2 regions of the Rhizobium sp. NXC24 genome follow, and region 2 is predicted to be linked to the other one. Evidence: riboswitches for the same ligand, from Rfam matches in the RefSeq annotation. Region 2 holds a riboswitch; the other holds the start of a gene.

Region 1 (3,403 bases), on a different replicon from region 2:
GCCGCCCTGCGCGGGGCCCTGATCAAGCGATTTGGCGCGGAGGGCAGCGAGATACGGCTCCTTTACGGTGGTTCTGTGAAGCCATCGAATGCGGCGTCGCTATTTGCCATTGCCGGTGTCGACGGCGCGCTTATCGGGGGAGCCTCGCTGAAGGCAGCGGATTTTGCAGCGATACTTTGCGCAGTTCCTTAAAGGCGAGATCGATCGCTTGTCGGGCCTCAGGCAGGCGCCTTAAAAATTGACTTTGATAAGCGCCGTTCGCGAGGAAGTACGGCGATTGACCGGGAGACATCCGAATGAACCGCTTCGAAAACAAGACCATCGTCATCACTGGAGCCAGCCGGGGTATTGGTGCCGCCATCGCACGGCGCTTTGCGAAAGAGGGCGCAAATCTCGTGGTTTCCGCCAATGAGGAGTCGGTGCACTCCGTCGCCGAAGAGATCAAGAAGGATGGCGGCAAAGCGATCTCTTTCGTCGGCGACGTCACGGATAAGGCAAGCGTGAAGGTCCTTTACGATGCTGCGGAAGATGCCTTCGGTACTGTCGATGTCTCGATCCAGAATGCCGGCGTCATTACAATCGCGCGGATTGAAGACATGACCGAAGGCGAGTGGGACAAGGTCATGGCGGTCAACACCAAGGGTGTCTTCCTGTGCGCGCAGGAAGCGATCCTGCGTATGCGCAAGCATGGTCGCGGCGGGCGCATCATCAACACCGCATCGGGGCAGGCACGAGACGGCTTTATTTACACGCCGCACTATGCCGCCTCGAAGATGGGCGTGGTCGGGATCACGCAGAGCCTCGCAAAGGAAGTCGCCATCGAAAACATAACCGTCAATGCCTTCTGCCCCGGCATCATCGAGACCGACATGTGGACCTATAATGATCAGGCCTGGGGTAAGCTCCTCGGCAATTACGGTCCGGGCGAATTGATGAAGGAGTGGGTCGCAGGCATTCCGATGAAGCGCGCCGGTTCCGGCGAAGACGTCGCCGGCCTCGTCACCTTTCTCGCGAGCGATGATGCGGCCTACATCACAGGTCAGACGATCAATGTGGATGGCGGTCTCATCATGTCCTGAGTTCCGTCAGGCATGAGAAAACAATCTGTTCACCGGTTGTGTCGCAGAAAAGACAGTGAGAGGAAAACTGCCCTCTTGCGGGAGGCCATATCGATCGCCTATCTTATCAGCGTTCTCAGGGCGGGGTGAAACTCCCCACCGGCGGTATCGAGGAAACTCGGAGCCCGCGAGCGCCTCTGCAAATCGTGGAGGGTCAGCAGACCCGGTGAGAGGCCGGGGCCGACGGTTAAAGTCCGGATGGAAGAGAGCAATCGTGCGAACGCCACCGGTGTCGTGGCGTGTCCGCAGGCTTGTTCGCCCAAGGGATAAACAGTGACTTCGAAAGAAGTCTTGGATGCTGCGAAGGCAGCTAACCCTTGAAAGGCAAAGTGCATGGCAATTTCTAAAATCGAAGATGCAATCGCGGCGATTTCACGCGGCGAGATCGTTGTTGTTGTTGATGATCAGGATCGAGAAAACGAGGGCGACCTTGTGATTGCGTCCGATGCCGTAACGCCTGCGGCAATTACCTTCATGATGAATTATGCGCGCGGACTGATCTGCGTGGCGATGGAGGGTGAAAGGCTGGATGAGCTCGATATTCCCCTCATGGTTCCGCGCAATACCGAGGTTCTGAAGACCGCCTTCACGGTGTCCGTGGACTACATTCCCGAAACGACGACAGGGATTTCTGCAGCCGATCGCGCGACGACGGTTCGTGCCCTTGTTACGCGGGGCACGCAGCCTGATGATTTTGCCCGCCCTGGGCATATTTTTCCGCTGCGCGCTCACCCGGCTGGCGTGCTTGGACGTCCCGGCCATACGGAAGCAGCCGTCGATCTCGCAAAGCTTGCCGGACGCTCCGGATCTGGCGTGATTTGCGAAGTCGCCAATGACGACGGCACCATGGCTCGCCTCCCGGACCTTGAGAAGTTTGCCAAGCGGCACGGTTTGCTGCTGGTGACGATCGAAGATCTGATCGCCTACCTGACTGATCAGCGCGATCTGGCGACACCGGAAATGTCGGCCGCCTAATCGTTCAAACTAGATGCCAACATGGCGCGTTCTGTTGCAAAAGATTGTTGTGTGTCTGCGATTGGCGGAGGCACCTTTCTAGACAAGAGCTCTCGCAATCCGCTCGCAACAATCGCGCCTTTGCTTTCGCTAAAGATCGGTGTCCGGCCTCTCTTCCATCTCTTCATCGGCAATGGAACTGACCAGCGCCACGACGCGGCTGCGGACACGCGGCGGAAGCAGCAAAACGTCCTCGATGAGGCGACGGCCTTCCGCGGTGGAGATGTAGGCAATGCGGTCATCGACCTCAGTCACGATTTGCGGGTCCGCTGCGCCTTCGGGATCTGGAAGGCCTTCGAAGAATTTGGCGACAGGCACCCTCAGCCGTTTGGCGACCTCGTAGAGCATGGAGGCACTGACGCGGTTCCTGCCGTTTTCGTATTTCTGCACCTGCTGGAAACTGACGCCAATGCCGGCGCCAAGGTCGCCGAGCGATACATTCGATTGTATTCGGCGGATACGGATCTGTTGTCCGACATGCAGATCGACGGGATGCGCGGACTGGATTTCAATGTTCGGCTGCTTGCTTTGCTGTCTTCTCGCCGATCGGACTTGTGCGGCGGCTGTACGACGATTCATGATCGACACCCCGAATGGAGAGTTTCATGCGGTACGCCCCCGCTGAAAACTCGCTCAACCCACTGATCGGGGAGTGCAAACCGTGCTAGACGGCCCTATGGCCTTTAGCTCCGAGGAACCTGGACATACGCCACAGGCTCCCCGACCGCAAGGTCAAGGAGTGTGGTGCCGTACCGGCCGACACCAACCGCTAGCAGGGGTTTGCAGCCCCAAGGCAGCGCGTACTGCCTCGCAGAAAAAGATAGTGGAATTCGATTAGCTGCGCAACCGAATTCTCTACAAGATTCAATGGCTTCACCTTGGAAACACGCGGTACTTCGCAGAGCAGCAGATCCGCGCTTTGCAGATACTATGACGTGCTGAGCTATTCGAAGCGCGATAAGGAAACCTACCATTTGCGACGATGCGCTCGCGACACCCCGCCGTGGCTCCTGTGCTCCTTCGTGGACGGAACTTCCTGCGTCCAAGCGACCGCTCGTGCAACAACGCCGCCCGCCGGCGCCCCCTTCCTTCTCAAAGACTAAAACAGCGGCCATCCGATCTCACGGTCGTGGAGATTGACCCAGATGTGGTTCTGGCGTTCCTTGATCATGTCGAAGGCGAACGTGGCAATGCGGCCCGATCACAAGACGTCCCTTTGCAACGACCCGATCGTTCTTTCGCCACCTTGAGTACAAGGCACCGGCATGTCT
Region 2 (3,403 bases):
AAGTCACCACCGATCTTTCGCCTTTTGCCGATAGCTTCGATGTCGCATTCAGCTATGAGGTCGTTTACCTGCTGCCGGAGTTGAAGCGGCATGCCGAGCAGATGTTCGAGGTCATGCGCAATGGCGGTGTCTATTACGCCGTCACCGGTTGCCACAACGAAATGCCGCTTTGGCCGAAGTGGCGCGAATTGATCGGCGGCAACAGCAATGCGCCGGTGCAGGATCGCTCTCCGCAGGACTATATCGATGCCTTCGCAGCCGCCGGCTTCGATGTTTCCGTTCGGCGTTTCGGCTATAGCGGCTTCGTCAGCGGATCGAAGGATCGCAAATATTATCCGAGCATTCTCGACGCGCTGAGCTATCCTGCTGAATACAAGCTCCTGTTCCGGCTCGAAAAGCGCATCTGATATGGAAACGATCGATCGCAAGAGCGGCAGTGCTCTCTGGCATCAGATCGGCGAAATCCTGGCGGCGGATATCGCCACCGGGACCTTTGCTCCGGGCGCCAAATTGCCGACCGAACCTGAACTCATGCAACGTTTCGGTGTTAGCCGTTTCACTGTCCGCCAGGCGCTCGGCCATTTGGAGCAGCGGGGATTGGTGCGCGCGGAGCAGGGGCGAGGGACCTTCGTTCACAGAGGGGCTCTCGACTATAGGCTCTCGAAGAAGACGCGGTTCTCCCAGAATTTGATCGAGCAAGGTTTCGAGCCTGGCGGCGAATTATTGATCCACGAGGTCGTCCCGGCATCCGAGCTTGTCGCGGCGCGGCTGAGGCTTGCGCTTGGCGCGCCGGTCATCCATCGCCGCGGTGTCATGACGGCGGATGGAGTGCCCGTCGAACTTGGCGACACCTACTATCCGGCTGACCGATTTCCGGATTTCGACAAGGCGAGGCTGCAATATCAGACCATTACCGCAGCACTCGCGAGCTACGGCGTCCACGACTATGTGCGCCTATCGACCGAGATTGAGGCGCGCATGCCGAATGCCGAGGAGGCGCGGTTGTTGCGGCAGCCGAAGTCAACACCGGTATTGGTCGTTCTCAAAGTGGATGTCGATAACGATGGTGCGCCCATTACCTATTCCGAGACTTTATGGTCGGCGGAGCGGGTGACCTTCAACGTCGATTTGGGATGAACGGCCTATCGATGGGACAGAATATTCACGATCTTGCCGAAGGGATCGCGGACGTAGAAACGCCGGACTCCCCAGGGTTCGTCGTTCAGATCGTAGACGATGTCGAGCTGCATCGACCGGGCGCGCTGATAGACCTGATCGACATCGTCGACCTCAATCGAAAGATCGGGCACGGTCGCGCCTGAGCCGCCTTCGCTGGCTATGCTGATCTGCGGCACAGTCTGCGCCTTCGAGGCAAAGGTGATGATCCAGCCGTGGTCCATAACGATATCCAAGCCGAGCAGGTCGCCATAGAAGGCGCGAGCGCTGGCGGGATCGGCCGCATGCAGATTGGGGACAATTCGCAGGACGGTCATGCGATGCTCCTTGCCGGAGGAATGGAGGCGGGCCTTTGCCGCCTCCACCATCTTAACTCAGACAGTCACCGATGGCAGCAGCTTGGCGCGTTCGCTGAGGATCTGCCGGCAGGCATTTGCCACTTCCTGACCCTTGATGACGAAATGCTGCTTGAAGAAATGAATATGCGCTTCCGTCTCCTGGAAATGATGCGGCGTCAGCACGGTCGAAAGAATCGGAACGCCGGTATCCAATTGCACGCGCATCATTGCATCGAGAACGGTGTCGGCAACGAAGTCGTGGCGATAGATGCCGCCGTCGACGACGAAAGCGGTCGCGATGATGGCGCTATAGCGGCCGTTGCGGGCGAGCGTCTGCGCATGCAACGGGATTTCCAGGGCGCCGGGTACATCGAAAATGTCGATGGGGGAGGCGCCTTCGGTCTTCTGCCATTCGGCGATGAAGGCATCGACGCACTGATCGACGATATCGGCATGCCAGCGTGCCCGGATCAACGCTATGCGGCCCGGCTGCGTAGAAATGGAAATGGTCATGAACTCTGCCTTTCAAGGGTTTAACTCAATATCCCTTGGGCGAACACGCAAGGCCGCAGAAGCCCCTTGCGCGAAGGAGCCGTCGACCCGGCTTGCTCTCTTCCATCCGGACTATACCGTCGGCTCCGGCCTCTCACCGGATCTGCTGACCCTTCCAGCGAACCGGAAGGCGCTCGCGGGCTCGGAGATCAGCCTCCATACCGCCGGTGGGGAATTGCACCCCGCCCTGAGAACGCCTGGACTATAATTGCGGTGCAACAGAAATCAAAGAAAAACGCCGGGCGATTTGCCCGGCGCGTGCGAAAAATCTGTCCAATTGCGCTGCTTATCAATCCTGGATGACCAGCAGATCGGAGGAGGCGAAGCGTAGCGTGACTTTCTCGCCGACGCTCGGAGGCATCATTCCGGGGCTGTTGAACATGTCGAAGGAAATGGTGTTGCCGCCGACATTCATGCGCGTGCGGATGACCGAACCCAGGAAGTGGGCCGAGGAGACTTCGCCGGTCAGAGCAGTGTCGCCCTTCGCCGATTCTGCCAGCGAGCCGGCTTCTGGGCGCAGCGCCAGCGATACGGTGTCGCCGGGCTTGTAGGCGGTGACCGACTGCTTCAGTGTCACACCCTGATCGCCGATCATGATGCGGTTGCTGTCCGGATCGACGACCTTGCCTTCGATGAGGTTCAGCGTGCCGACGAAGGAGGCGACGAAGCGGGTGGCCGGCGTGTTGTAGATTTCGAAGGGCGTGCCGATCTGGTCGGCGCGGCCGGCGTTCATGACGACGATGCGATCGGAGATCGACAGAGCTTCTTCCTGGTCATGCGTCACGAAAACGGTGGTGATGCCGAGCTGCTGCTGGATGGCGCGAATTTCTTCACGCAGCGATACGCGGATCTTGGCATCAAGCGCCGAGAGCGGTTCGTCGAGCAGGAGGACCTGCGGCTTCACGGCGATGGCGCGGGCGAGCGCCACGCGCTGCTGCTGGCCGCCGGACATTTGGAACGGATAACGACCGGCAAGATGATCAAGCTTGATCAGGCCGAGCATTTCCTTGACGCGCTTGTCGATGTCAGGCTTGGCAACGCCGGCGACCTTGAGGCCGAAGGCGACGTTGTCATGCACGGTCATGTTCGGAAACAGTGCGTAAGCCTGGAACACCATGCCGATGTTGCGCTGGTTCGGCTTCAGGGGACGCTGATCTTTGCCGTTGATCGTCAGCATGCCGGCGGTCGGCGTTTCGAAACCGGCGATCATGCGCAGAACGGTCGTCTTGCCGCAGCCGGACGGTCCGAGGAAGGAGACGAATTCTCCTTTCTCGATATGCATGGTGAAGTCATGAACGACCTTGGTTTCGCCGAAGGACTTCTTGATGTTGGTAAGT

The links. A riboswitch is a leader RNA that binds a small molecule or an ion and turns the genes downstream of it on or off. The one in region 2 is predicted to bind FMN.
Region 1: it holds a riboswitch for FMN, as region 2 does, so the genes downstream of both, ribB (3,4-dihydroxy-2-butanone-4-phosphate synthase) here and NXC24_RS12640 (6,7-dimethyl-8-ribityllumazine synthase) in region 2, are expected to answer to the same signal.

Annotation. Positions count from the first base shown of each region.
Region 1 covers NZ_CP024314.1:515,147-518,549, reverse strand. Annotated here, with positions in the region: gene tpiA (triose-phosphate isomerase) at 1-192, shown strand, start outside; gene NXC24_RS26435 (glucose 1-dehydrogenase) at 297-1,079, shown strand; FMN riboswitch at 1,187-1,332, shown strand; gene ribB (3,4-dihydroxy-2-butanone-4-phosphate synthase) at 1,452-2,093, shown strand; gene NXC24_RS26425 (helix-turn-helix transcriptional regulator) at 2,223-2,711, opposite strand.
Region 2 covers NZ_CP024311.1:2,569,567-2,572,969, reverse strand. Annotated here, with positions in the region: gene NXC24_RS12655 (methyltransferase domain-containing protein) at 1-407, shown strand, start outside; gene phnF (phosphonate metabolism transcriptional regulator PhnF) at 409-1,137, shown strand; gene NXC24_RS12645 (VOC family protein) at 1,143-1,493, opposite strand; gene NXC24_RS12640 (6,7-dimethyl-8-ribityllumazine synthase) at 1,551-2,027, opposite strand; FMN riboswitch at 2,118-2,265, opposite strand; gene NXC24_RS12635 (ABC transporter ATP-binding protein) at 2,356-3,403, opposite strand, start outside.